One region of the Allohahella marinimesophila genome, then DNA from elsewhere that is predicted to be linked to it. Evidence: predicted binding sites of a transcription regulator. Region 1 holds the regulator's gene; each other region holds the start of a gene.

Evidence for each region. Region 1 encodes sigma-54, which starts transcription at its own class of promoters, with help from an activator protein. Its sites were predicted from a motif close to TGGCACNNNNNTTGCTNT; they were not measured.
Region 2: urtA (urea ABC transporter substrate-binding protein) is a predicted target of sigma-54. The motif match lies at 2,633-2,650, and genes of this name have one in related genera.
Region 3: ABD735_RS09680 (PEP-CTERM sorting domain-containing protein) is a predicted target of sigma-54. The motif match lies at 3,918-3,935, and genes of this name have one in related genera.
Region 4: ABD735_RS18700 (PEP-CTERM sorting domain-containing protein) is a predicted target of sigma-54. The motif match lies at 3,636-3,653, and genes of this name have one in related genera.

Annotation. Positions count from the first base shown of each region.
Region 1 is NZ_BAABBO010000016.1:55,962-61,947, forward strand. It holds gene rapZ (RNase adapter RapZ) at 1-762, opposite strand, end outside; gene ptsN (PTS IIA-like nitrogen regulatory protein PtsN) at 772-1,245, opposite strand; gene hpf (ribosome hibernation-promoting factor, HPF/YfiA family) at 1,278-1,586, opposite strand; gene ABD735_RS16380 (RNA polymerase factor sigma-54) at 1,626-3,158, opposite strand; gene lptB (LPS export ABC transporter ATP-binding protein) at 3,253-3,978, opposite strand; gene lptA (lipopolysaccharide transport periplasmic protein LptA) at 3,993-4,574, opposite strand; gene lptC (LPS export ABC transporter periplasmic protein LptC) at 4,567-5,172, opposite strand; gene ABD735_RS16400 (KdsC family phosphatase) at 5,203-5,724, opposite strand; gene ABD735_RS16405 (KpsF/GutQ family sugar-phosphate isomerase) at 5,756-5,986, opposite strand, start outside.
Region 2 is NZ_BAABBO010000001.1:586,792-592,777, reverse strand. It holds gene urtB (urea ABC transporter permease subunit UrtB) at 1-1,140, opposite strand, end outside; gene urtA (urea ABC transporter substrate-binding protein) at 1,227-2,459, opposite strand; gene ABD735_RS02625 (hypothetical protein) at 2,937-3,383, shown strand; gene ABD735_RS02620 (DUF2914 domain-containing protein) at 3,438-4,433, shown strand; gene ABD735_RS02615 (HlyD family type I secretion periplasmic adaptor subunit) at 4,440-5,747, opposite strand; gene ABD735_RS02610 (type I secretion system permease/ATPase) at 5,740-5,986, opposite strand, start outside.
Region 3 is NZ_BAABBO010000009.1:217,865-223,850, forward strand. It holds gene ABD735_RS09660 (alpha/beta fold hydrolase) at 1-914, shown strand, start outside; gene ABD735_RS09665 (DUF6160 family protein) at 911-1,534, opposite strand; gene ABD735_RS09670 (hypothetical protein) at 1,995-2,252, shown strand; gene ABD735_RS09675 (hypothetical protein) at 2,435-3,226, shown strand; gene ABD735_RS09680 (PEP-CTERM sorting domain-containing protein) at 3,256-3,873, opposite strand; gene ABD735_RS09685 (hypothetical protein) at 4,089-4,364, shown strand; gene ABD735_RS20165 (glycosyltransferase family 2 protein) at 4,631-5,545, shown strand; gene ABD735_RS09690 (right-handed parallel beta-helix repeat-containing protein) at 5,715-5,986, opposite strand, start outside.
Region 4 is NZ_BAABBO010000021.1:55,354-61,339, reverse strand. It holds gene ABD735_RS18715 (5'-nucleotidase) at 1-550, opposite strand, end outside; gene ABD735_RS18710 (hypothetical protein) at 930-1,670, opposite strand; gene ABD735_RS18705 (hypothetical protein) at 1,845-2,516, opposite strand; gene ABD735_RS18700 (PEP-CTERM sorting domain-containing protein) at 2,965-3,603, opposite strand; gene ABD735_RS18695 (hypothetical protein) at 3,889-4,164, shown strand; gene ABD735_RS18690 (DEAD/DEAH box helicase family protein) at 4,161-4,523, opposite strand; gene ABD735_RS18685 (hypothetical protein) at 4,560-4,742, shown strand; gene ABD735_RS18680 (class I SAM-dependent methyltransferase) at 5,223-5,825, opposite strand.

The DNA.
Region 1 (5,986 bases):
ACCGGTACAGCCGATGCTGATGGTCAGATAGGTTCGATTGCTTTTCTTGAATTCCGGCAACCAGCGCTGCAGAAAACGGGATATGTCCTCCTTCATCTGCTGCACTTCAGGTGCATTGTCCAGAAATTCGATGACCGGATCCTCAGTGCCCCGAAACCGCCGCAGTGCCGGATCCCAATACGGGTTCGGCAAGCAGCGAACATCGAAGACGTAGTCACTGTCTGATGGCACGCCATGCTTGTAGCCAAAGCTCTGGAACAGCAGGGCAAGCTCCTGCGTGCTATGGCCGCTGACTCGGAGTTTGACCTGATCCCTGAGCTGGTAGATAGACAGGTTGCTGGTATTGATATACAGGCTAGCCATGGTACTGATCGGATCGAGCAGCTGGGTTTCGTGGCTGATAGCCTCCTTGAGCGAAATCGTTCTGGTGCTGAGCGGATGCTTCCGGCGGGTGGCGTTAAAGCGCTGCAGGAGCGTTTCGTCATCAGCATCCAGAAAGATGACTTCGCATTCGACCTGTTTTGACTTCAGGTCAGCAAACATCTCGGGAAAACTGGCAAAATCCTTATTCAGGTTCCGGGCATCGATACTGACGGCGATATTCTGCGCCGGCTTGTTTTCTTCGCTCAGTGCCTCCTCCACGAGAGGCTTGAGAAGCCCCACCGGCAAATTATCGATGCAGTAAAAACTCAGGTCTTCCAGTACGTGCAAGGCTGTACTCTTGCCCGAGCCGGAGCGCCCGCTAACGATAATCAGTTTCAAGGAGTCACCTCAGTCTTGCGAATCGGCTTGCGTGCCCTCTCGAGTAATGAGCTCGAAAAGCTGTGTACTGTTATCGGCGGCTCGGACTTCTTCACAGAAAGCCTCGTCGTTGAACTTCTGCGCAAGTTGACCGAGAAGATCCAGATGCTCTGAAGTGGCTTCCTGAGGGACCACCAGCACGAACAGCAGGTCGACGGGTTCATTATCTATCGCATCGAATTCTACCGGTGTGCCGAGCGTGATGAATGCGCCGATGACGCGGTCACAGTTCTCGAGCCGACAGTGTGGAATCGCAATACCCTTGCCAATGCCTGTACTGCCCAGGCGTTCCCTATTGTTGAGATTGGCCAACAGGGCAGTTTCGTTCAGAAACGAGTAATGCCCTGCAACCAGGTGAGCAATGTATTCGAGGACTTTTTTCTTGCTGGAGGCACTCACCCGATGCTGGGTGAGTGCCGGAGCCAGGATTTCCGAAAGTTTCATAATATACGTGGGTCTTTGTGGCTGGCCGACCGCTATCTGGCGTTAACGCCGTGATTCCGCTCCACCTGTTTTTCCTTCTGCTTGAGGACCTGTCTGTCGAGCTTGTCTGCCAACTGGTCGATAGCAGAATACATATCAAGGTCCTCAGCGTTCGCATGGACGTCGCTACCGCTCATGTGCAGCGTAGCCTCCGCCATCTGGCGCTGTTTTTCAACTGCGAGTGTCACCTGTACATTACTAATCGAGTCGACGTGGCGCTGAAGCTTATCGAATTTGGCTTCAACATGGCTTTTGAGCGCATCGGTCAAATCGATATTTTGTCCGGTAATGTTCAACTGCATACACTGTGCCTCTATAGGTAGGTCAGAATTCGCAAACGCTCAGATGAGCCGTTTGCGTTCATTTGAGGGAGGAATAGACATGGCCTCCCGGTACTTCGCAATTGTTCTGCGTGCAACATTGATGCCCTGATCTGCAAGAATAGACGCAATCTTGCTATCGCTCAGCGGCTTCTTCAGTGATTCGGCAGCCACCAACTTCTTGATGATGGCTCTGATGGCCGTCGACGAACACTCGCCACCACTTTCGGTGCCGACGTGACTCGAGAAAAAGTACTTTAATTCAAAAACACCCCGAGGCGTGTGCATGTATTTCTGCGTGGTGACGCGGGAAATGGTCGACTCATGCATCTCGACCGCTTCAGCGATATCGTGCAGCACCAGTGGCTTCATCGCTTCCTCACCATAGTCGAGAAAGCCCTGCTGATGCTCTACGATCCGGGTCGCGACCTTCAGCAGCGTCTCGTTCCGGCTCTGCAGGCTCTTCAGAAACCACTTGGCTTCCTGAAGTTGATCCTTGAGGTAGGTATTGTCGGCGCTGGAATCAGCGCGCTTTACCATGCCGGCATAGGTCGAGTTTACCCGAATTCGCGGAGCAATTTCGGGATTGAGTTCCACAGTCCAGCGATCTTTCAGTTTCTTGACGATCACATCTGGCACCACATACTCAGTGTCGGTGGTCTGCACACCTTCGCCAGGCCGCGGGTTGAGCGACTGGATAAGGCGCATGACATCCTTGAGGTCACTCTCCTTGATACGACTGCGACGCATCAGCTGGGCATAATCACGCGAACCCAGCAGGTTGATGTAATGACTGATCACCAGCTTGGCCTGATTCAACCAGGGCGTCGATGGCGGCAACTGCAGAAGCTGGATCAGCAGGCACTCCTGCAGATCCCTCGCAGCGACACCGGGCGGATCGAACTGCTGTATGCGTTTGAGCACTGCCTGGACTTCGTCGAGCTCGATAACTTCACTGTCGTCCAGTTCGAGCTCTTCCCGATCAGCCATGCGCTGCTGCATGTCGACCAGGCCTTCGTGGATTTCGGCTAGCGTCTGGGTCAGGTAGCCGTCATCGTTGACCGCGTCGACGATCGAGTGCGCAATCAGACGATCAGTATCGCTCATGGGGCAGAGGTTGAGCTGCCAGAGCAGGTGGTCCTGCAGACTTTCGGTGCGCGAGTTACGGCTCTCGAAATCATAATCGTCGTCGCCACCCGATCCTGAACCAGAGCTGCTGCTCGTGCCGCTCTGGTAAACGTCTTCCCAAGCGGTATCGACCGGCAAGTCATCGGGAATGGTGTCCAGCGAATCCTGCCGCTCGGTTGCTTCCCTGGTTTCGCTGGCGTCGCTACGAATTTCGGAGTCGCGTTCAGCGCTTTTATCCGATTCAAGCCGTTCCGGGCCACGATCGTGATCGTCTTCCTCCAGTTCCAGCATTGGGTTGGAGTCCAGCGCTTGCTGAATCTCCTGTTGAAGGTCAAGTGTGGACAGCTGCAGGAGTTTGATGGCCTGTTGCAACTGAGGGGTCATCGTCAGATGCTGACCCATCTTGAGCTGGAGGGAGGTCTTCATCACCATTAGATCAGGTGCCTTCTGACAACTTGGCCGCTAACGACTGTCGTTATGAATTCCGGCCGTGGGCTGGATGTCTGCAGAGTACTTATTCTCATAATTTGAATCGGTCCCCCAAATAGACGTCTCTCACTGTCTGGTTCGCCAGAATACTGTCGGGCGTGCCACTGGCGATGATGTAGCCGTCACTGACGATATAGGCTCTCTCACAGATATCCAGTGTCTCCCGAACGTTATGATCGGTGATGAGTACGCCGATACTACGTTTCTGAAGATGCTGTACGATCTGCTTGATATCATTGACTGAAATCGGATCGACCCCGGCAAACGGCTCATCGAGCAGAATGAAATCCGGTTCGGTGGCCAGGGCCCTGGCAATCTCGACCCTGCGGCGCTCACCACCTGACAGGCTCATCCCGAGACTGTCACGAATATGGGTAATATGGAACTCCCTGAGTAGCTCCTCACATTTTGCGCGTTGCTGCTTTGCATCCAGATCGCCCCGCGTCTGCAGTATCGCGAGGATATTATGTTCTACGCTCAGCTTGCGAAATACTGACGCCTCCTGGGGCAGGTATCCGATGCCCCGTCTGGCGCGACCATGCATCGACAGACTGGTAATGTCCTGGTTGTCGATGCTGACAATGCCGCTATCGCTCGCTACCAGCCCGACGACCATGTAAAAGCAGGTGGTTTTTCCTGCGCCATTCGGGCCCAGTAATCCGACGATCTCGCCCGAAAAGACCTCGAGTGATACATCTTTTACCACCGGGCGCTTCTTGTAAGCCTTGGACAGGTTGTCTGCTGCGAGTCTCTTCATATGCCGCCGCTCGCCTAATTCTGACCGGCGGATTCTGGCGTCTCACCTTCGTCATCAGGCGTCTCGGGAAAATAAACCATCTCGACCCGCTGCTTCTTGTCCTTGTCATCAGAGGACCTGGCATTCACCACCTGACTGACCGTATCGTACAGAATCTCTTCCCCCTGAAAAATGCTCGAATCCTGTTCTAGCCTGGCACTACCGCGAAGCGCCACCTGATTCTGGTCACGGCGGTAATCGATTCGCTTGGCGTAGGCATTGGTTTCTGTATCTTCCTCAGCATTGTATTGCTTCAGGTGGGCAGGGGTGCCTACGGCGTCCAGTCTGCTGATACCCCGGCCGCCAGTCGTATAGACCGTGATGCGGCTGGCTTCGATGAGCGACCGGCCCTGGCTGATCACAACGTCGCCATTGTAAGTCGCCACGCCTTTGAGCTCATCAAGCTCGGCGGAGTCGGCCTGTATTCTGATGGGCTCTCGGCTCTGCAGTGTCATGTCGAAGGCTGCGGCGCTGCCGCTTACCATAATGAAAGCCAGGGTCAGGCCAAAGCGAAGCCTGACTTTTGCAGCCGAGGACGGGCGCATGAGTTCACTCATATGCCGGTCTTGCCTGATAGATCGCGCGTACATCCTGCTTCAATTCTACTGCCCTTTGCTGCATATCAAGTTCCATGCCAGTGCCTTGAATCCTATCAGAACCGGAGATCACCTCAACAGCATTATTTGTTTCCACATGCTCGTCGCCCATGGTGTACACCAGGCCGGACGTGAGTACACGGATAGGCTGGTTCTCTAGCGTGCTGCCGAGAATTTCCACGTTCTGGTCCAGTGTCAGTACTGAATAGCGGGCATCATAGGTGCCCTTGTCGGCGCTCATGTGCCAGAAATTCCGCTCGCCAGCCTCTTCGTGGATGTCGAGCCGGGGCAGTGATAAAACGCCGATATCAGTATCGACAAACTGCTCGGCTCTGACGCTTTCGAGCCTGCTTTCGAGCATGCCGGCGAGGTTATAGGTTCTATAGCTCGCCTGTAGTATGAAAGCGTCCGGCTCTGCGTCATCAGCCAGACGAACGACTTCGACGTCTTCATCATTGAAGGCCTGATACCAGAAGGCCGCGGTGAGCACGATGAGCACCACTGCCAATACCAGCCGTTTTGACCGCACCGCGTTTCCGGCCATCTCCTGTAAGGTCATTCGAAGGCCCTCCGGCATTCAATGCTGCGTTTATGGCAGCAGATAGCTTTGTTGCACCGAGTCGAGAAGGCCCATACGTTCGAGGATAAGGTCGCAGACTTCACGTACGGCGCCGTTGCCGCCATGAGCCGTCGTGACATAGTCGGCATGTTCTCGCACGAATGCATGGGCGTTGGCCACTGCTACGCCAAAGCCACAGGCCTGAATGGCGCTGAGGTCGGGCAGGTCATCTCCTACGTAGGCCACTTCCGCAATATCGATCTGCTGTTCTGCACAGATTTCCATCAGCGCCTGATACTTGTCGACCCGACCCTGCAGCAGCAGCTCAATATCGAGATCCTTCGCACGACGCTCTGTCGCGGCAGCCCTTCGGCCAGTCACGATGGCTACGGCGATGCCTGCACGCTGCAAGTGGCGAATACCCTGGCCGTCAAGCGTACAGAAGCGTTTGAGTTCGTCGCCCGTGGATGTAAACAGCAATTTGCCATCCGTCAGTACGCCGTCAACATCGAGGGCGAGCAGGCGGATTGGTCTTGACTCTTGTTTCGTCATGTTTTCTTTTACCGGAAGGCTGACTGTCAATCTAGACGACACCTGCCCGAAGCAGGTCGTGCATGTTCAGGGCGCCGATAAGCGTGCGATCTTCGGCAACGACGGGCAGGGCATTGATCTTTTTCTCATCCATGACGGCAAGCGCCTTGGCTGCCAGCATATCGGCAGAAATCGTGGTGCATTTCACTGTCATGATATCCGCGAGGTGAGCCTGGTGTATATCGACCCGATTCTCCAGCGCGCGGCGAAGATCACCGTCCGT
Region 2 (5,986 bases), on a different contig from region 1:
CGGCGAAAATATCGAGCGCACCGCCTGCTGCAATATGAGACTCACACCGAAGGTCGCCAGCAGGGTCTCGAGCGGCCGTCCGTAAAGGAAGCGAATCACGCCGCGCTCGATCAGCATGCCGACCACAGCGGAAACGACAAATGCACAGGGAATGGAGAGGAGCAATGCCAGCCCGACCTGCTGCGGCATGAGTTGCTGGATGACGAAGGTCGTATAGGCGCCCAGCATGATCAATTCGCCGTGGGCCATGTTGATGACACCCATTACTCCGAAGGTCACTGCCAGACCAATGGCCGCCAATACCAGCACGGAGCCAAGGCTCAGGCCGAAAAAGAGATTCTCGACTTTGGAATAGAATTCAGCCTTTTCTTCGACCTTTCTGATGCCGTCGCTGGCAGCTCTCTGCAACAGCTTCTCCTGCGCTGTTAGCGGCCTGGTATCAGCAATATCGGTCAACTCACGTCTGAGACTGCGGAACTCGTTGACGACGGCAGGTTGCAGACTGTCCTGCAGATTCTGCGCGGCTTCGAGCTGATCGCCGAGCGCTCCGGTCTGCAGCCTGAAGAGTTGCAGAGCCTGCTGCATCAGCGCCTTCACCTCTGCATTGTCTTCCCCGGCGAAAGCGGACTGGATAAGTTCGACATTATCTTCGTCAAGCTTGTCGAATATCTGATTGACAGCATTGAGGCGTCTGGATACCTCCTTGTGTTGCAGACTGCGAGTCGCAATCAGCGTACGAATCTGTCGCCGCATGGCGTTGTTGGTGGCGACTCGCCTGAAATCTCCCTTTTTGGCAATTTCAGGCTCAGTCAGCCCGGGTGGCTCTGTTGCCATGTCCAGTCGTCGCACTTCGACGCCGCCCGGCATCGTTGCGCCCATGACCACCAGACGGTCGTCGGCTCTGCTGCGGTACAGGTCACTGGTCAGTAGCGCCGCTAGCAGTTCATCGGCTACTTCCGATTCGCTATCCTTCAACAAGGGTAAGGCCTGCCTCACCTCCATCAGCTTGGGAGACTGCAATTTCAGGACGGCCTGATCAAGGGCCTCATCAGCAAACACATGAGGGCTCGATGCGAGCAGCATCAATATCACGGCCTGGAGGGCTAGCAGCCAGTGCAGCCTCCCTCCGGACTTGTTCATTTTCATAAGGAGCCTATCGAGTCAGAGACAAAAAAAATCACCCGGACGTGAGCGCCCGGATGATTTTCAGACAGCGCGATCCGGAATCAGAAATTCTGACCTGAACACTTGCCGGTCTTGACGTTGTAGTTACCGCAAGACATTGGCTTCCTCCAGTCAGCGATGAGGTCCTTGCTGTCAGGCAGGAAGTCAGACCAGGCATCACCCGCGACAAGACCGGAAGTCTCCCAGACAACCTGGAACTGGCCGTCGTCCTGTATTTCGCCAATGAGGACCGGTTTGGTGATGTGGTGGTTAGGCATCATTGCCGAGTAGCCACCAGTGAGGTTAGGCACCGCCACTCCAACCATCGCGTCGATGACGGCATCTGTTTCAGTCGTCTGGGCTTTCTTGACGGCTTCGATCCACATGTTGAAGCCGATGTAATGGGCTTCCATCGGATCGTTGGTCACACGATCAGTGTTCTTGATGAACTTCTTCCAGGAGTCGATGAACTGGGTGTTAACGTCAGATTCGACACTCTGGAAATAGTTCCAGGCCGCGAGATGACCGACGAGAGGCTTGGTGTCGATACCAGAGAGTTCTTCCTCGCCAACCGAGAAGGCCACGACTGGGATATCTTCGGCGCTGATGCCCTGGTTACCGAGCTCCTTGTAGAAAGGCACGTTGGCATCACCATTGATAGTGGATACCACGGCGGTCTTCTTGCCGGCATCACCGAACTTCTTGATGTCCGATACGATGCTCTGCCAGTCGGAATGTCCGAAAGGCGTGTAGTTGATCATGATGTCTTCGGCGTTCACGCCCTTACCCTTGAGGTAGGCCTCCAGCACCTTGTTGGTCGTCCGCGGGTAGACATAGTCTGTACCGGCCAGTACCCAGCGCTCGACACCGAGATCATTCATCAGGTAGTCGACCGCAGGAATCGCCTGCTGGTTTGGCGCAGCGCCGGTGTAAAACACGTTGCGGGAGGATTCTTCACCTTCATACTGAACGGGATAGAACAGAAGACTATTGAGTTCCTCGAAGACCGGTAACACCGACTTCCGTGAGACCGAGGTCCAGCAGCCGAATACCGCAGCCACCTTTTCCTTCGAAATCAAATCACGGGCCTTCTCAGCGAACAGTGGCCAATCCGATGCTGGATCGACCACCACGGCTTCGAGCTTCTTGCCAAGCACGCCACCCTTCTTGTTCTGCTCGTCGATGAGCATGAGCATGGTGTCTTTCAGCGTCGTTTCACTAATGGCCATCGTGCCGGAGAGTGAGTGCAGGATACCGACCTTGATGGTCTCTTCAGCCAGCGCACCGCCCGCCATCAGAGAAGTCGTGAAAGCAAGCGTCAGTGGTGCAAAGAATCGTTGTGCCTTGTTCATGAAAGTACCTGTGTCTTCTGTGTGATTGATCCCTGGCCTACGGAGCATTTATTGAAGTGTGCTTCTCTGGGTTGGGGCCGTTATTTGGCAATCTTGTCGCGTAACGCAGGAGGGATTTAGCACAGAGCGTGCCAGGCCATCACTTCCGCCCAATTCACGCCTGTTTACTAGCGAATCCGTGGGTGGCAGGGGGAACTATCAGATGCCCCCCTCAAAGATCGCCAGCATTCGTGCACCAGATTTGATCTCAAGGTGGTATGGCAAGGTACCAGTGCACCGGAATGGTGCGACACGGTATGAACGCACATCGTCCATCTACTTTTCGACACGCACTTCGGGAAGCGGATAAAATATGAGTAAGGTCTTAAACTCTGAAGACCGAATAATGTACCATTGCGCCGACATGGGAGAAGTATGTGTATGGTTTCGGCACAATTAGTAGGTATCAGCTTAATCGATTATTTCGGAAACCGGATTCCGATTACCGACCTTGAGGGAGATATTGAGTATCAGGAGCTGGCTAAAGACGACGTCAGCCCAATGGCTCCGTTCGGCATCACGCCATTCGGTGATATCGTCAACAAGCCGGGCACCTCGATTCAATCGGGCATATATGCGTCAAACATGCTTGAAGCGCTGTACTCCATACGACGCGACCTCGATCTGATCAGACACTATCAGGAGGCCTTTTACGCCGTGAACGATACGCCTCTAGAAGTTGCGGCGATCAAGGACAGATCGTATAGACTCTACAGCAACGGTAAACTGCTGAAAATTCTGACATCGTCTGAGATGGCGACCGAGTATGAAAAGATCACCAGAAATCACCGCAGCCTCGTCAAAAGACATCTTGCCCGCAATAAATAGCGGCCATCGATAGGGTCCTGCGGCCTTCCGCCAACTTCATATAAAAAGAGACTCATGAGCCAGAAGAACGGGTTTTCAGCTCACCGCAAAGACAGAATCAGCGCACCAAGCACGGTGACTGTCTATTACTGGCATCGAATCGTTCTATTCGGCTTGCTGCTGATATTCATCATCGGTGGCCTTGCCTTCTGGGCCTTCAGTCAGTTCGACACCGCACCAAAAGCGGTCATCCCCGGCAGCAGCGCCGAGTTGGCGGCCGAGCGTAACGAAAGCAACGGTCGCACTGATGACGCGCTGAGCGATTATGAACAATCCGCGATGACACCGACGCCAGCCGACGCGCCTGTCTTCGCCTCACAGGTCGAAGACGCGCCTGTGGCAGACGCGCCTGGCAGCGTAGAGCCTGACTCTGCTCTCGAGCCCACTCTAGATGAATCATCTACTGGCATAGGGGACGAATCAGAAGCCGATGTGGGTGACAGCGCAACATCAGGCAGTGAAGCCCCTAAAGAGACAGTTGCCGAACCGGACACTGTCATAGTCGACGATGCGCCGGTCATTGACGAAGCGCCCGGAACCGAGGAAGCCTCCGGAAATGACTCAGCTGACGTCGATGGCATGCAGGACGAAGTGGCTGACACCAACACTGATGCCGACCCCGCTGTGGCCCAAGGCGTTGACAGTGAGCGTGGCAAGCCGACGACCACCGAGATATTGTCTGAAGCGATTGCCAGAGCCAGTCTCGCCAGGGGTTTACGCGAACGCGAGCCCATCGGTATCTACAAGAATGCCGTGAGCTTGAATGGGCAGGACCTCATCACCGTCTTCATGTTCACTCAGACGCGCGGCTATGTGGGTGAGGAGCTCTTTCATAACTGGTATCTGAACGATGATCGCATCGCTCAGGTCGTCATCAAGCCATGGGTGTCACCAATGCGTGCCTCTTCCAGCAAGAAGATCATTCCGACCATGATCGGTGACTGGCGGGTGGAGATCGTTGATGCGACTGGCAAGAAGCTGGCCGTGACCACTTTCGAAGTCGTCGAATAGGCTGACTTACTGTTCGCGCCAGGCTTTATCGAAGGCCGTCAGCAGAGGCTCTGCAAAATACTGGAGTGGCGTCGATTCGCCGGTGAGAATGTAGACTTCTGCGGGCATGCCTGGTTTGACCGTCTCCTCTCCCCATAGGGGGTTCGCGCCATTGTCCATGACAATTCTGGCCTCGAAGTAGTATTGCCCGCTCTGTTCATCGAAGAGTGCATCCGCAGATACGAACTCCAGCGTACCCTGCAGCTCCGGCATCTCATGCTGACGATAGCCTGAGAGGCGGGCACGAGCAGCCTGTCTGCCGCTCACCTTATCGACGTCAAGTGGGCGAATCCTGGCATCGATGACGAGTTCATCTCTCGCAGGAACGATTTCCATCAAGGTATCGCCTGGCCGCACCACTTCACCAATGTTGTGGATGGCGAGATCGACAACGACACCATCGACGGGCGCTGCGAGGCTGACACGCTCAAGCACGTTGGTGCTGGCGGCCAAGCGCTGAACCAGCGTCTCCATATCGCCACGTAACTCACGCAATTCATTGGCGGCTTCATAGCGATACTCCTGCCGCGACTGTTCGCGCTCCAGTTCAATTTCAGACTGTTTGGTTCGTGCCTCGGCTATAGCCGTATTCAGACTCGCGATTTCTCCTCGTGCGCGGGCGGCTTCACGTTTCAGTTCCAGCGAACGTGCCTTGCCAGTCATGCGCCGTTGCAGCAGTGTTTCAAGGGAGGCCAGCTCTTCTTCTATCAAAGCCAGTTGCTCCTCGCCAGCAAGCACTTCGGCACGCATGCCACGAATCTGATCGCCGAGTTGCAGGCTCTGCTGCTCCAATATGGCCAGCTTTCCCTTGAGCGTGCTTCGGTCCAGCTCAAACAGCGCTTCTGTTTCACGCATTCTGGACTGCATGATCGGGTCCGCCTGCTCAAGCAGGTGCTTCGGGAAGCTCAGGGCATCCTGTCCGGTCTGCGCAGCAAGGAGGGCCGCTTCCCGCACCTGCAGGGCGTTGAGCTGCTGTGAGAGCAGGAGATACTCCGACTCAGCGAAGGTCTGATCCAGCGTTACCAGAATCTGTCCGGCCCTGACCATTTCCCCTTCCCGCACCAGAATGCGTTTGACCAGTCCACCTTCCAGATGCTGGATTCGCTTCCGCTCTGAACCAACCTTCACCACACCTTCCGCTATCACCGCACTGGCCAGGGGCACCGAGGCAGCCCACGTGAGAAAGCCGCCAAATCCGATGCCAGTGATGAGGACGCCACTGATGATCAGTCCCTGCAGGCTGCGGGCCGGCGTTGTACTGGCAGATTTACTCATCACCCGACTCCCGTAGATTCACCACTGACGCAGACTTTCGAATGATCACTGGCTCGGACCGACGACGAGCTTCCGGTCTGAGCATGTCAGCCAGCAGCGCTTTTGTAGGCCCGAAGCGTTCGAGCCTGCCGTTGGCCATCAAGGCCAGGAAGTCTGTCTCGTTGAGCAGGTGTGACTGATGACTGATCGTGATGACTGTTGTGCCGCGGGCTTTCAGAGCTCTGAGAGCAGACTGGAAA
Region 3 (5,986 bases), on a different contig from region 1:
ACACGCTACCGAACGACAGCGACTACACCGAAGATTTTGCAGACCTCGAACACGTCAGGCTCTGCTATCGGGATTCAGGGCCGAAGGACGCACCACCCATCCTGCTCATCATGGGTCTTGGCTGCCAGCTCACCACCTGGCCACCGGAATTCGTCAACGGCCTGCTGGCGCTTGGCTACCGGGTCATTCGTTTCGACAACCGGGAACTGGGCCTGTCTTCACTCGCCGACAACCCCGGCCGATCGCACTCACCGCCAGCGGGATTCCTGCGCTATAAACTCGGCCTCAAGGTGACCAGCGACTACACCCTGCATGATCTTGCCGAAGATACCCGTCAGCTCATCAAATATCTCGAGCTCGACAAGCCAATCGTACTCGGCGTGAGCATGGGTGGCATGGTGGCGCAGATACTGGCAGCCAAACATTCGGACCTGATATCGAAATTGATTTTGCTCATGAGTTCAGACAACCACCCTCGCCTGCCAGCGCCCAGTGTGAAAACGCTCTGGCGTATTACCGGTGGCGGCATTCAGGGGGATCATCAGGAAGCGGCTATCAATCGCGGACTGGCGTTCTGGAATACCGTGAGCAGCCCTGGCTATCCCTCGACCAAGCGGCGGATCATCTCGCGGATTGCCCGCGACTACCAGCGCAGCTATCGGCCGAAGTCCATCATCCGCCAGATGGTTGCCATCCAGGCGACCGGCAGCATTCGCCCGGAATCTGAATCGATTGCGCTACCCACGCTGATAATGCACGGGCTGGCCGACAAACTGGTTCATCCAAAGGCAGGCCGCCAGCTACACCGCAATATCAAGGGCAGCAAGCTGGAGCTGATCAAGGGCTGGGGACACGATGTGCCAGTCGGGCTGGTGCCCGAAATCCTGAACCACATCGATAACTTCGTGTCCTAGAGGCCGTTACCGCGTACGACGAGCTCGAGGCCGTCGAACTGCACGCCCAAGAGCTCCATGCCGCCGAAGCTAGAGAGCTGCCCGCCGCCTGAGCCGTCGTAGTCTTCAATGAAGAAGCCCATGTCGGCCACGCGGAAATCGACGAAGGAATCGGCGAAGGTGATGCCGATACCGCCGTCGGTGTCCGACACGGCGCCACCGTTAGCCACCACATTGGCAAGGTCAGCCGTGGCGTCCAGGGTGATATCCACGTTGCCAGCAATAGCGATGCCCTTGGCGATAAAGCCGCCAATCGCACCCGGATAGAGTTCGTTGCGGGTGTTAGCGCCGGTGTTCGTGGCCTGGTCCCAGCCACCTTCTATATCTACCATCCATTTAAAGGCATCGATGGTGATGCCAGCCTGACTCCAGTCGACACCGTAAAAGTCGCCGATCGTACCGTTGTCGTAAGTGGTGGTGGGGTCGACGCCAAAAGTGGTACCGAATCCGGCTTCGATAACAATGCCACTCTGGCCACTAACCTGACCGAGGCCAGCATCGCCCAGCGCGGTGATTTCTGCCTGTACTGCAGTCGCAGCCAGGAGTGAGGCGGCCAACAAGAGCCTATTGAACTTTCCCATGCGCATATCCCTGTATGATCGTTATTATATAACCCGGCCTTTCAAGGCCATTACTGCCTATGGTTATCAGGGACTTTCAGCACATCGCAGACGAAAACTGCAACAACATGGAAGTGCCAACAAACAGCTTAGAACTTTTGGCCTACTTTAACGGGGCGTTTAGCGCTGATCAACAGCAGACGCGAAGATTGTTAACTTTTGTTAAACGAACCGGACGCAGGTCCGGTTTTCCCTCCACCATCGCGAGTACCCACTGAATGTAACTTTCGGCGGATGCTGGCAAGACGGTTGGTCTGTACTATCCGCTCGTGCCTTTTTAGACAAATGGTGAACCAGTCAGGGATTTTACGTACAGGACAGCGTAAGCTAGACTATAGATACAGCTGATCACGATTAGTCACATGTTCGTAACATGCCTGCGATATGGTAGTACGCACCAGGCCAGCGAGAGATGTCGAGTATGAAGAGAAAGAGCCAAGCCGGTTTCAAGAAGCCCAACTGCCCTTTGCAAAAGCGCTTTTCGCGATCCTGCACCACCACGCAGTCCTTTCTCTTTCAGCGCCAGTTCCTGCTTTTGGTTGTTCAGCCAAGTTCTGCCTTAACCCTATCCCTGTTCAATAAATCTGCCACAGCCATCGGCAAATGGCGCAGCCGTGCCATGTCGAAAGGCCGACGCGTGGTGGCGATTGGGCAGCATGGGCGGGTGTTGTTGGCTTAAACTTCAGAGCGACTGAATATACACCAGGCATATCCACGAAAGGATATGACCGAATCGGTGTCTTCAGGTGATAATGAATGGGTTAGTCCATGCCCATATCACCCTGAAGGAACAGAGTTATGAGACATCGCACGGCCGCCCCCGCTTTATCGACTGCCCTTCTCCTTTCAACAGCTCTCCTCATGAACACCTCTGCCGTCGTCGCAGCGCCCATTGGTGCATTAGCGTTTTGTAGTGTCGATGACGATACCCACAGCAGTACGCCCGAGGAGCGCTGCGCCTATACTTTTTCCGCCAACGGCTCGCTCGTGGAATCAGGGGCTGAAGCGAGACTCAACGACGGCCGGCTCGCCGTGCGCTCCAAGCGCGGAAATGGCTCCACCCCCTTGCAGCGAGTTCAATCCGATGTGAGCGATACCATCTTCTTCACCGGGGGCGATCCGGCCGGATCCCCTGTCGAGATGAGGATGCAGGTCTACACCAGCCTGACAGGCGAGCTTGCCGAAATGGACGCCTTCCTGAGCATGAATATTGAGTCGACTGATGGATCGAGCGTTGGCGGCTTCGCTGCGGGCGTGGTCGCGCGACTGGATGGCGAGCACGTGCTGATTCCAATCGCGGCCGAATGGGCACCTGGCTGGACCGTACTTGACGGCGGCATTGAACAGATATCCGTGACACCGGACGGCATGCTGACCGAGGTCGCCATGTACTTCGACTGGCAGCCTGAGTTCAAGCCACTGCATTTCGCGGCGGGCCTTTCTCTATGGGATTTTTCGGGCGAAGGCCAGGTACTGGCGGAAAGCTATAACTCAGGGATCGAGCTGATCGTTCCAGAGGGTGTGACGCTGGTAACCAGCTCCGGGCAGTTCCTGATTGGACAAGTGGTTCCGGAGGTTCCGGCGCCCGCTACCTTTCTGCTAGGCGTGGCGGGCCTTTTGGGCATGCTGTACCGAAAATATGGACCTGCCTGATACAGGCCCATGAGGAAGGACTGCGTAGCTTACTTGCGGCTGCGCAGAGCAAGCCCCAGAAGTCCGAATGCTACCAAAGCCAAACTCGCAGGTGCAGGCACTGAGGCTGCGACTGAAGGCGTGACCTGAACATCATCGAGGAAGTTTCCGACGGTGCCGGTTTCCGGAAAGATCGAGGTGAAGGTGAGCGTGGTGAATGCTGACGTTGCCAGGAAGCTGCCGCTGAACAGACTCCATCCGCTTGTGGTGTGGTCGTCAAGAATCCAGTTTATGCCAGCTACCTCAGCAGAGAAGCTTTCGTTGTTCGACTGACGAGCGCGATAGGCGAAGCTCAGGTCATACGAGGCACCGACCGTGGTATCGAAACCCTGGAAGATACTGAACGCGCCGCCATGCGACGGGTGAGCATTGAGCTCGGCATGCTGGGCGCCTTCATAGGCGGTCACACCATTAAAGGCATCCCAGACTTCAATGTTGCTGCCATTCCAGCCATCTACTGTACTGGCAGAAAAATATTTCCAGGTGCCTGCCTTGACGTCAGGCTGCTCGAAGCCTCCATTCTGGATCAGATTGGCAGAGGCCGTGGCGGCCATTGCAATTGAGGCGCCTAACAGGCTGATGGCGGTAAAACGGCTGAAGAATGACATAGGGTACTTCCTTTAGGATAAACTGCTTAAAGATTATCCAGCTAATCGCAATATGTGAGCCAACTTCTAATTACCTATGTATTTCATGGATCGAATCGTTATTGATATCGGCGGGGACTAGGCTAGTGGATAAATAATCGACACCGTGTCTCCATAGATATCTGAGGCCCAAGGGTGGCAGCCAGCCTTCCAGTGCTCCCACACTGGAAGGCGAGTTGGCTTTGGTTGGCGTCGCAGCCGATTGGGCAACCGGCTGCATAGTGCCCGGCAGTGACGTCACTGAAATATCCAGAATGACCGGCGAGATGCGGACGGCAGTCGACATGCGCTTCAACTGGCAGTCTGAGTTCAACCCGCTGTATTTCGCAGCAGCCCTCTCTCTGTTTGACTTTTCCGGCGAAGGGAATGTTCTGTTGGGAAGCTACCATTCCGGTATTGAGCTGGTCATTCCGGACGGTGTAACACTGGTACCGTATTGGATTGGTTTCTGAATGAGCAGCAGGTCGTAGAGCTGCCGGCGCCGGGAATGTTTCGTTGGTTGTTGTTTTGGTAGGGGTTGGTTGGGGTTTCGGGGGGGTACAATTTTTCCGAGGATAGCCTTTGCTATGTTATGGCCCCAAGTGAATTAGGGAAAGCTTCACTAGGCTAGGAAGAGGCCAATTACAATCAGTCACTTTCAAAGAGACTCGATAGATTGTAATGTGCGCCTTTTACAGGCAGTACAGGAGCGCTGGGATTGGTAGCAGCACGAGCAAGTTTGAATCCTCCGATCAGCGTTCTAACAGTGTGTTACAATTCAGAGACCGATGTTGTTCGGTGCTTGGCGAGTTTATACAGGTATGTAGATCCGGAGCTTTTTGAAGTTGTCCTGATCAATAACTCGCCCGACGACACTGAAGCTATCGTTCGTGCGCGCTTCCCTGCTGTCAGAGTCTTACCCAGCCAGGGGAATATCGGCTTCGGCCCTGCGAATAATGTATGTGCCAAACACGCGACGGGCGATTATCTACTGCTTTTAAATCCCGATACTGAGTTGCAGGACGACGCACTGTCTCCGTTGCTGAAACTTGCACGAGAGTACCCAAGCGCTGCTGCATGGGGCGGAGTCACGGTCCTGCCGAATGAATCGGTAGATCCGAGTTGCCTGCAAGTAGCGCCTTCACTTCTACACGAACTCAACATCCTTACAGGCTGGTCGAAGCTCTCGAGCTTGATTAGTCCGCCCATAACGACCCAGCTTGCGGAACGTCGAGTGCTATCTGGCGCGTTCATGATGGTGGAGCGAAATCTCTGGAATGAAGTAGAGGGCTTTGATGAGTCATTCTTCCTTTATAGCGAAGAAGTAGACCTCTGTGCACGCTTATGTGACCGACGGGGCGCTGTATGTCTGCGGAGCCCCGATGCTCGACTAGTTCACTACGTTGGTTCGAGCTCCCCATCCTCCATGCGAGGAGTGTATATCAATAGGGGAAAGATGCATTTCGCGTGGAAACGCAAGTCCCGAGCTTTTCGAATTGTATTATTAAACATACTCATTTTACAGGCTGCCAGCCGGGGAATGCTCCAAGAACTGGTTAGGCTGGCGAAGAGAAAAAAGCCAGAAACCCCCAATCCTTATTTCGTTATCTTAATGCAGATATCGCAGTGGAAGAATGGGTATAACGACTTTTGATTAAATGCAACTGCAGCGAAAGAACCCTCTGTCCGCGAAAGCTCAATTAACCTACATAAAACGGCGCCTGGCGACAAAGCGGCTAGTCTCCTCATTGCTCACGAGACCCTACCCCATCTCTGGGCCAAAAAAGTGGAGTTACGAAATCCACTGATTTCCAGCAATTATTTTAATCCATTAACCTAAACGAAGATGGTGGCTCCGGCCGAGGACTAGAAGAAACAGCAACGTTATCAAAAAACAACCGATAATCATCGACAAGATTCTTATGGAAAAATCCGACTCCCGAGAAGGTTGTATCGTTTCCTGCTACTTGTTTGAAAAGAGCAGAAGCCGTCCGAACCAGCTCGTCACTTTCGATAGACCTAACAGCAACGAAAACTTTCAGGGAGGAATTATCCTCAACTTCAGCAGTTATTTCAACTCGATACTTACTGTTCG
Region 4 (5,986 bases), on a different contig from region 1:
CTGCCAACTCGCCCTGCTGGAACACCTTCTCTGCAGCGTCGTCAGCAATGACGCCATCAAAGTCAAAAGCAATACGCAGCTCCGTGTCAGTGTCGTCATCCACGACCCGACTTGGCAAAACTGTGCCTGCCGGATATCCGTAGCCTATCGCAGTAGTTACATCTTTCTCGTTAGATGAGAGAAACAGAGAGGCGTTGAATGCTGGAATATATGGATACGGAGATTTGCCTTCGAGAAAAGCTGCGCGCGAAATATCCAAACCATGATGGGCAATTGAGCGAAATACGCGCTTTCCGGTAATAGCGGAGTTGCGGGAGATGAGGATCACTTCAACCGGTCGCTTGTCGGGGAACCGCTTATTTATTTCAAGAAAACGTCGGACAAATGGGAAAGCGACGCCTTTATCGAGCGGCTCATCCAGGTGTTCTTCCTGGTATTCCCGATAGCCGATTGGTCCTTCTTTCTGAAATACGCCGTCCGACTCCGCTAAGTTGAAGAGGGCACTTGAGGCAATTGCTATAACCAGCTTCTGTTCGATCGGATAGGCCACTGAATCACTTCCGGTTGGGTTTAAGGCGAAGCAGGGTGTATCCCCGCAGATTGAACAGCCTTTTGCTGCGGTTTTCACCGAATCTTACCCAGTACGTGTAGGACTTGGGAGTAGGCAGTGATCCCGCAAGCGTTCTCGATCAGGCTGGCGCTGTGCTGAGGTCTACTACTGAAGATAGTTCGCTATGCTGAAAATGTCTTGTCTGGCTTCAGCGCTCTTTAACCAAGGTTTGAAACTCTTCGATAGTTTGCAGCTGCCGGGAGTGGAGCACGATAGCGCCTAATTCTATTATCTCGCTTTCACTCGCCGGGGCACTGCGCGCTGTTACCGGAGCACCGAACTGCTCGGGACTCAGCTCATTTGACACTACCACCTAATTTCAGTGGGAGTTGATCCTGCTCTCTCGACAAGCGCGAGCCTCGGCAAGGAGTTGCGCGTCGAACAACTCCTCTTGCCCCGTCAGTGAGTTCAGCGCAGTCTCAATACATCTGTATAGAAGCTGCGGACGATATTCGACAAGTTCAAAGGCGGCCGCCAATGCATAGAGATCGACAGAAACATTCGCGGGAGAGGCGGCAATTCGTGCTGCGACGTCCTTTAGAAACTCGATTCCTAGAGGAGGCATTTTTATATTCTGCAGATCGCTAAAGATCGCTTCGCTGCCAGTGTCCAGAGGCTTGAACTGCTCAGGATCGCTTCCCGCAATGACTAGCCGCAGATCGTACCCAAAACGGTGTCGGGCGGACTCAATCTCCCGCACAAGGGCTGCACCGTTGTGGTCGCTGAAGGTTGGACCCCACGCGTCTATGATGACTACTCTCGGCTGGCTGCTCGAGCCGAGCTCAGGCAGGATCGTGGTTACTAACTGAGCGCCCGACCTTCGGTCGTGTTCAGAGTGAAACAGAGGCGCGAGTATATCTGCTTCGCCCCCACCAATGTCCACGTAGGCTGCCAATGACTCGTTGAGAAGGATCGGCTTCAGGTCCCGCAGTAGGAAAGTAGTCAATCCGGTTCTGCGCGGCGCAGTGATTATTAAAGCCCCTGATCGCGAACAATTTTGATGCAGGATCAGATTAGCAAACTCAGCTGCCAGCTTAGGTCTAGGAGAAAAATCGTTCACCTTGTAACACCTCCATCTCGTTGTTTCGCATTTGCATATTGTCCTTCGCGACCAAGCAAGTTTGGTCGGTTAAACATGGATTGCTACCAGTCTGATTGGGCACCTCGGCAGTAAGACGTAGATCATGCACCGTGCTGTATGGCGGCAGACTAACGAATGCTATAAGGCTATGCTTCAATGGTTGAGCCATGAGTCCAGTAAAGGCTGCAGTGACTCTTGTGGAGCGGTAATCATGCTCTGAAGTAGCGTGATGAGCGCATAGTATATCGGCAGGTAACACAGGAAGAGCTTCGCTGATGAGTGCGGGTTTAGCACCAGCTTGCGTGCAAAGTAAACCGCAAGACAAACGAGAAGCAGATACGTCAGCCACGGCAAAACGATTACCATCAGACGATTGTTCAGAAGGGTTCCGCTTCCTTTCTCCTGGCGCTCTGCTAATAACGCCTCCGCTATTTCTCCTCTTGCAAGGTAACCAGACGTATGGTTACTGCCACTCAATGCTGTATTGATGTCATAGCGAACGGCCTGGTTGAAGTCCTCCAAGTTGATGCCTGCCGTCGGGTATGTCAGTAGCGCAGCCGGATAGTAGCGCGAAAAGGGGGGAAAGCTTTCGAAAGCAGCGCTGTCCATATCGATAATTAGAACCTCTACAAGTCTCTTGTTGTAGCTTTCGACATATGCCCACTCCACATGAGCCCCGGGAGCGTTGAGCAGCCGAAGTTCCTGGATGAGTTTGACTTCGGGGTCTGTCATGAACATAGCTGCTACAGCAAAAAACAGTACGGTGGCTACGACGATGAGCGCGATTAACATTCCGTCCAGTTCATCTGCGGCTCTCTTGATCATGCGTGTCTTCCTATAATTTCCAAACGTGAAAAAGGAATTGGTGGCAGCGGATGGTGGACGACGTCGTTATCGCGGAGTCTGCATCTGATGCAGACATTGGGTTAGTTTCTTCGAGCTGTCGCTCGTTTGCTGGCTTTCAGATTCAGCGGCTGCCGCGAGCGCTACGCCTTGAGCTGTCACATTGAAAGAGTTGATTGATTTTGGGTTTAGCGAGCTGGCGGCCTCGGGATCGCAATAGCTCCTGTGCAAGCGCACCGCATCCTCTGCTGCAACTGCCATTGTCGAAAGCCAGAGAGCACTAACGTCGCTGGTGTCACAATCACTGCTACCGCCATCTGACTGGGCGAAGCCAGGGAGGAAAACGAAACCGAGTACTGCGCTTATTTTCAACTTCATATGTGGCTCCGATATGTTGCTGCCAGCCAAATGCTGGCAGCAGCGTAGGTGATTAAGCCGTTGCAGCTGTAACGGCTCGCCTTCTTCGTAAGGCAATCATGCTCAGAGCGCCAATTAGCAGAAGAGGGAGCGATGCCGGCGCAGGAACTTCGGTCGGCAGGGTTGGGGGCGTGAGCACCTCAGAGCTTAATTGCAGTCTCGCGCGGGACTGATTGCTGAAAGGCAGGTCGTTGAAATTCACCAGAAGTTGGTTCTCGAAAATTGAGATGTCCGATTGCCGCAAACGAAGGCGTTCTGCCGCCACCAGTTTTGCTCCATTCAGTTTGATCAGCTCCGGACTGCCGAATGTGAAGATAAATCCGACAAACTTACCACTGCTAAAAGTGTCAGCAATAGCATTGCTGAAGTCGAAGTGGACGAAGTCTGCACCGATATCCACAACCATGTTTGGTGGGTTCAGGTTGGCCTTCGGCGTTTCGAAGTCACCCACACTGGTGCTCGTGAACTCAATCTGACTTGCACTGACTGTAGGGTTGAGGCTCAGCGCATACCGTTCGATTAGAGGTGAAGAGTATGACTGTATGGCAGCTTCGAGCTGAACTGTAGATCCAATCAATGAGGCTTGGGAAAGGCCTGCAGACAAGAAGGCCGTTGAAAAGAGTACACAAGACGTTAGACGTTTGAGGGGCATTCGTATTTCTCCTTTTTTGGTTCATGATGCCAAAAGCAGAAATTGAGCCAACTTCTTAAAAAAGCGTTAAAACAACGATCTATAAGAAATTCTATTAAATATGCCACAAGGAAAACAAAGAAAACTTGATGTGCTGGCAACATATCTTGGTGTCTGCGCGCTCCGAAATCCCGACAGACAGCGGCCTTGTGTTGACCTGCTTAAGGATTGACAGAAGTGGCTTTCGGGAAAACGGGTTTATTCATGCAGAATCTCCTTTCGCTTATCCCACGGGAAATTCTAGTTTTGACTACGGCTTTTTTCGGAGGGTTTACGGGGGTCGAACTTGCAAGAGCGCCAGGGGAACTCTGTGTAGTCGATGCTCTCGTCATAAATGTCGTGGTAGCAAAACGGCGCGAGCAAGTTCTCGTGAATGCCGCGAAACAGATTGCACTCGAAGACCAGGTTGTCATCACACAGCGACAGGATGTCGGACTGATCCGTCCAGTCGGGTATCGCCGTCAGCCCCAGCAGGAAGCGCGGTGTGAAGTGATTCAGCAGACGGTGCTGGGTTGGTGCTAGCTCGGTGCGGCCGCATGGTGAAACTCATCCACCACGATGTAGTCGAAGTGCGTCGTCGCGAACTGTTCGAGGTGCGCCGAGCGACCAATGGTTTGTATGGACGCACACAGCACATCGACGTCAACATCCCGTTGCTGTCCCTTATAGAAGCCAACCCGCAGGCCTTCACCAATGCGCACAAAGGTCGCCGCCTGATACAGGATATCTTCTCGGTGCGCGACGAACAGCACGCGTTTGGTCGGAGAGGCTTTCACATCGAAGGCCGCCAGCCAGGTCTTACCCAAACCCGTTGCCAATACGACCAGACCTCGACGATAGCCATGGAGGCGTGACTCATCGAGCGCCGCCAATGCCTCCACTTATACCGATGTCGGCGTTGGCGGCTGCAATACCTCATGACTACCTGGCGCGACAGACGTGGCGGGTGGTCGCCTACGCTGTTCATACTCATCAATCCAGCGATGCGTGAGGGATACGGCACGAGGATGCGCGAAGAGCTGATTGAACTGATGCTGAGTCGCCAGCAAGCCATCATCCCCGGGATAGCAGATACGAGTTCCACTCCAGCCCATCTTTGAGCGCTTGCCGGCTGATATCGCTGGAGCCAACAAAGACCTCGCCGAGCAATCCATCAGTTAAGCCAGCATTGCTGCCGCCTTGCCCGAGCTGATAAAGGAAGAGGTAGGTCTTCAGGTGAAAGCTCGTATCAGGGCGCACTCGTAGACCTTGACCTCAGCACCGGATTGCTGCAGAAGCATCAGTTCGCGAAGCGCCTGAGGGTCGGTGATCCCGAACTAGTCTCTGGTGAGAATGCGGACTTTGACATTGTCGCGGGTGAGGGCGCTTCGAAGATCGTCCCGAAGGAGTTCCAGACCAGCGCGCTGAATAAATGCCACAGCCATGTCGACTCTAACGGCGCGATTGATGGCGTCGCAAAGCCAGGAGAGAATGTGATCTGTCGGCGGCCCGTGATGAGCTGCCAGTGTACTCGTCCGGCTTTGGCTCGCTCTTCACAAGCTGCGCCGACTCAGCCCGAACTTCTCAACTAGCGGCTCACGCTACCCCTTCTTGCGAAAAACGATCGTCTCCCAAGATACGGCATTGCGCTGCAGCTTGTCATCGTCTGAGGTGAGGAGGACGGTTTCGAGGCCGAGTCTTTCGCCGTGGGCTTGGAGAGCTGCGCTGTTGGTTTCGTAGAAGACGCGTTCGTCAGGGCTGGGGCCGTGGCGTAGGGTGATGACCAGGAGGCCGCTGGGCTCGATGAGTTGAGTCAAAACTGGTAAAGCAGTGGTCTGCTCGTCTGGTGTAAGGTGCATCCAGACTGCGGAGACGAGGATTAGGCTGGCTGAGTTGCCACCGTGTAATTCGTGCAGCACTGGTAAATGCGGGAGTTTGTCGCTGAGCCAGTCGACATTCAAGTTGGCTGTTGCAGTCTCTCCAAGGCGTCTCAGCCCATCTGAGGGTTCAATGGCGAGTACGTGCCAGCCGAGAGCCGCCAAGCCTGCGGCATCTCGGCCGCTGCCGGCACCGATGTCGATTGCTCGACTATCCTTAGTGCTCGAAGGCAATAGATGCGTCCAGGCAGCATGCGCCGAGACAAAGCTGAGCTGTTGATACTGTTCGGAGTATTGCTGCGCTTTCTGGTTATACGGATCTGGCATGAGAGACTCTGCTGCACGTGAGCCAGGAGTATCGCCGATCAGGTGGCACTTTTCTAGCTTCCCAAGGTCCTAAGTGATACGAGTCCTTGGAACGCTGGAGCAGCCACAGAGGCGTCTCTTTCAGCCGATTTCCTGGATGACCCGATACTTCGGAAAGTCAG